Regions from separate parts of the Humidesulfovibrio mexicanus genome, predicted to be linked through region 1. Evidence: predicted binding sites of a transcription regulator. Region 1 holds the regulator's gene; the other holds the start of a gene.
What was found. The regulator sigma-54, encoded in region 1, starts transcription at its own class of promoters, with help from an activator protein. The targets are predictions, from matches to a motif close to CTGGCACGGNNNNTGCTT.

Region 2: CHB73_RS01540 (VgrG-related protein) is a predicted target of sigma-54. The motif match lies at 1,427-1,444, and genes of this name have one in related genera.

What each region holds. Positions count from the first base shown of each region.
Region 1 is NZ_FZOC01000001.1:83,562-85,759, reverse strand. Features, by position in the region: gene rpoN (RNA polymerase factor sigma-54) at 66-1,511, shown strand; gene hpf (ribosome hibernation-promoting factor, HPF/YfiA family) at 1,550-2,092, shown strand; gene CHB73_RS00480 (PTS sugar transporter subunit IIA) at 2,095-2,198, shown strand, end outside.
Region 2 is NZ_FZOC01000001.1:312,970-315,167, forward strand. Features, by position in the region: gene CHB73_RS01535 (NFACT RNA binding domain-containing protein) at 1-267, shown strand, start outside; gene CHB73_RS01540 (VgrG-related protein) at 335-1,348, opposite strand; gene mutY (A/G-specific adenine glycosylase) at 1,483-2,198, opposite strand, start outside.

The sequences.
Region 1 (2,198 bases):
TATCCAGGTTTCATAATTTTTTTGGCGTTTCCCCCCTGGCGACGTGAAGGCAATGGTGTCCGTGAATGGGTCTTGAGCTCCGCCAACAACTCAAGCTGACGCAGCAACTGGTGATGACGCCGCAGTTGCAGCAGGCTATCAAGCTGCTCCAGCTGTCCAGGCTAGAGCTTGTTGAGTCCATTCAGCAGGAACTCATGGAAAACCCCTTCCTTGAGGAATTGGACCCGGAGGTTGTGGACACGGCACCTGCCACAGACAATCTCGACGACTACGAGGCCGCCCATGTGGACGCGCAGAGCAGGGAGGACGAAAACCTCATGCGCAGCGCGGATTGGGAAAACTATCTCGGAGAGTTTTCAAGCGTTACGAAGCAGTCGCTTGGGCGTGAGCTGGAAGTGCCTGAAGAGGGGCTCTCCTTCGAGTCCAGGCTGACCTCCAAGCCGAGTCTTGAAGGCCATCTGGCCTGGCAGATGCGTTTGTCCAACTTCACTGATCGGGATCTGGACATCGGCGAGATCGTCATTGGCAACTTGGATTCCCGCGGATATCTGCAGGCTTCGGTCGAGGAAATGGCCGAGCAGCTGCCTGATTGTCCCGTCGAGGACATAGAGGCTGTAGTGCGGCGCATCCAGCGGCTGGATCCGGTGGGCGTGGCCGCGCGCAGCGTGCAGGAGTGTCTGCTCGTCCAGCTGCAGCACCAGGGCCTCGACGAGGATCCTGTGCTGGTTTCTCTCGTGCGGGATCACTTGGAGGATTTTGAGAAGCACCGCTACAAGCCGTTGACCAAGAAGTTCAAGATCACCATGGAGGATTTGAAGGACTATCTCGACCTGATCCAGAGTCTTGAGCCCATGCCCGGAGCGCATTTCTCCTCCGGCGAGCCGCAGTATGTGAGCCCGGATGTCTTCGTGTACAAGGTCGGGCAGGATTTCGTCATCGTATTGAACGAGGAGGGGTTCCCCCGCCTTCAGCTCAACCCCTTCTACATGGAAAACGCCAAGGCCAAGAACACGGCCGAGCGTGAATATTTTCAGGACAAGGTCCGCAGCGCGGAATGGCTGATGAAGAGCCTTTACCAGCGGCAGCGCACCTTGTACAAGGTGATGGAGAGTATCGTCCGCTTTCAACGCGACTTCTTCGAACATGGGGTGACCCGGCTCAAGCCGTTGATCCTCAAGGAGGTCGCGGAGGACATCGGGATGCATGAGTCCACCGTGAGCCGCATCACCACCAGCAAGTATGTGGCGACCCCCCACGGCATTTTTGAGCTCAAGTTCTTTTTCAACAGTGCGCTGGACCTTGACGACGGCACTCAGGTCGGATCCGAGTCCGTCAAGGCGCTCATCAAGCAGCTCATCGGCGAGGAAAACCCAAAACGACCGTTGAGCGATGAACAGATCGGCGAAATCCTGAAACAGAAACTGGAGGTGAACATAGCACGGAGAACAGTGGCCAAGTACCGAACGGCCATGCACATCGAGTCTTCCTCCAAGCGCAAGCACGTGTTTTAACAGGCGCCGCGCGCCATCAAGACTACTGGAGGTATTGCATGAACATCTCTTTCGCCTTCAAGAATTTCGAGCCCTCCGACCACTTGAAGGAATACGCCACTTCCCGTTTCGAGAAGATGGCCAAGTTCATTGGCGATACCATAGAGACCGAACTCCAGATCAATCTCTCCGTGGAGAAGTTCCGCCACAAGGCGGAAGTGGTTCTTGCGGCGGACAATCTGCATATTTCGGCCTACGAAGAGTCCGAGGACATGTACTCGACCATCGACCAGGTGCTTGACAAGCTGGAGGCGCAGCTCAAGAAGATGCGCGAACGCCACAAGGAGCGTCGCCGCGCCGGAACGCCCCGCGCCGCGCGCATGGATGTCATAAGCTTCACTGACGAAGGCTCTGGCCGGACGCCAACCATCAAGGAAAGCGACAACTTCGAGCCCAAGCCCATGAGCGTCGATGAAGCGGCCATGCAGCTTGAGAGCCGCAAGTTCGAGTTTCTGGTGTTCCGCAATGCGGAAACCGCCCGCGTCAACGTTTTGTACAGGACCAAGAACGGAGACTTCGGTCTCATCGACCCCGGAAACTAACAATGCGTCTTGACGAGTATCTGGATCGGGAATTGGTGCTGCCCGCTCTTGCGGCCACCAGCAAGCCCGAAGTTCTGCGGGAAATGACCATGGCCGTAGCCGCCAG
Region 2 (2,198 bases), 230 kb from region 1:
CTCAAGAGCTGGCGCAAGGACGACGCCAAGGCCGAGGTGCTGCTGGCCAAGGTCAAGGACGTGCGCAAGGTCAAGGGGGCGGCCATGGGAAGCGTGGCGGTTGATCAGGTGGAACGCACTCTGCTTGTGCCGCTCGATCCGGCCCTGGAAGAGCGTCTGGCCGTGACGCTGCCGGTGCTGGAGGCCATCCATCCGGCTCCGTTCAGCTCTGGCGGGGCCGCAGTGGGCCGCGGCGCTTCGAAGCGCCAAAGAAAGGACAAACGCTGAGGCGAACGCCAAAAAGCCCGCAAGACGCGGGCCGTTGGAAAATCCGACTTCCGGAAACGTCTGCGCTCTACACCACGCGGTTCATGCCCTGCCTGTCCAGCATGGCCAGCACAAGCTCTTTTTCCTGGCGCAAACGGCCACGCACACTGGCCCGGACGGCCTCCGTGCTGCCGCCGAACTGCCCCTGCCTGCGGGTGTACACCTCGCTCACCAGAGCTTGTTCCAATCCATTCGCCGCAAGATCCATTGGCCGCTGCACGCCGCCTTTTCCCAGGAACTTGTCGATGGCCTGGTTGAAAATGCGCGCCGCGCCGCTGGGACCGTGCTGCACGGCGGTGCTGAACAGCGCCTCGCGCAGGGCAGGCTTGGTGTTCTCAATGTCCAGTCCTGTGCGCTCCAGAATCTTGTCCCGCGCAGGCTGGTAATGGTCCTTCTTGATGAACTCGGTCTGAAGGGCCTCGAAACGCTCGGGCATTTCCGTGGCGATCTTCATCCACTCGGCGGGCATCCGCCCCTGTGTGGAGCCGGTGTTGGCCGGGCCGGAGCGCCGCAAGCGTTCGGCGATGGCCGGATCACGCTCGGAAAGAAAACTCAAAAAGCGGTTCATGGTGCCTGCGCGGGAGGAAATCTGGAACTTTCCGTAACTGGTGCCGCCCGTGCGGTCATAGCCAATGGCCGCCACGCCCTTCTCGCCGGACTCGAACATGGCCGCGATGGCCCCAAGCCCGTCGCCGCCCACGGCATTCGGATTGCGCGTGAAGGCCTTTTCCGGGGCCTGGGCGTATACGGGCCGCTGCTGCGGCAGGCCCTGGCCGGTGAGCCGCGCGATCGTGGACAGGGCATCCAGCATCATGCTGTCCGAGGCCATGCTCAGATCCAAACCATAGGTCTCGGCAGACGCGCCGCTCTCCGCCACATCGCCCGTGCCGATGGCCTGCTGCGCCATGCGCATCTGCGCCTGAAAGGCGATGGTCTTCGGGTCGGGCTTGGCAGGCTGGACAAGGCTTCGCCCCGGCATTGGGCCGGACTCGGCGTCCTTCAGCACGCGAATGACTTCCGCGATATTGGTGTTGCCGGACATGTCTTCCCTCCGGTGTCGGCCTGGGCGTGCGCTGCCGCGCATCGACGTTTGGGCCATGACACGATTCCGCCGACACTAAAGCATGTACCATGCCGGAGAGAAAATTCCACGCGATGACTGGCAGTTGAACACCATCAATCCGCTGCGAGAAAGGCTTCCAGGCGCAGGTCCGTCAGAAGTTTGGCCACAAGCCGGGCGTGGCCCGAGGGGAAGGCATAGGCGCGCAAGTCATCCGGGGCGACAAAACGCGCCTCGTCGGCCTCGTTCAAGCGAAAAGCCTGTTCGGGATCCACCCCGTGCGCAGCCGAGCAGAAAAAGCCATGCAGGGTGATGCGGTAGCGGGTGTAGCTGCTGCGCACCACGGCGATGCGCCCGCCGGGCAGAACGTCGAGAGCGGTCTCCTCGCGCAGTTCACGCACAAGGGCGTCCTCCGGACGTTCGCCCTCCTCCAGCACGCCGCCGGGGAACTCCCACAGGCCAGGCCACACATCGTCGGCGCGGCGTTTCTGGATGAGGATCCTGCCCCGGCTGGCCAGCACCCCGCAGGCCATCTGGATGCGCACGGTCTCCGGACCGGGGCGGAGCACCGGCCGCCGGGCCACGACCCCACGTTGGAAGGCGAGACAGAATGCCGACACCGGGCAGGCTTGGCACTCTGCCTTGCGCGGTCGGCACACCAGCGCGCCAAGCTCCATGAGCGCCTGATTGAAGGCGCGCGGCTCTTCTGGATCCAAGAGCTGTGCCGCCTCGCTTTCCATGCTCCGCCGCGCCGCTGGCGTGTCCACGGGCTGGTCCAGGTCCAGCAACCGGGCGAAGACGCGCAGCACGTTGGCGTCCACGGCGGGCACGG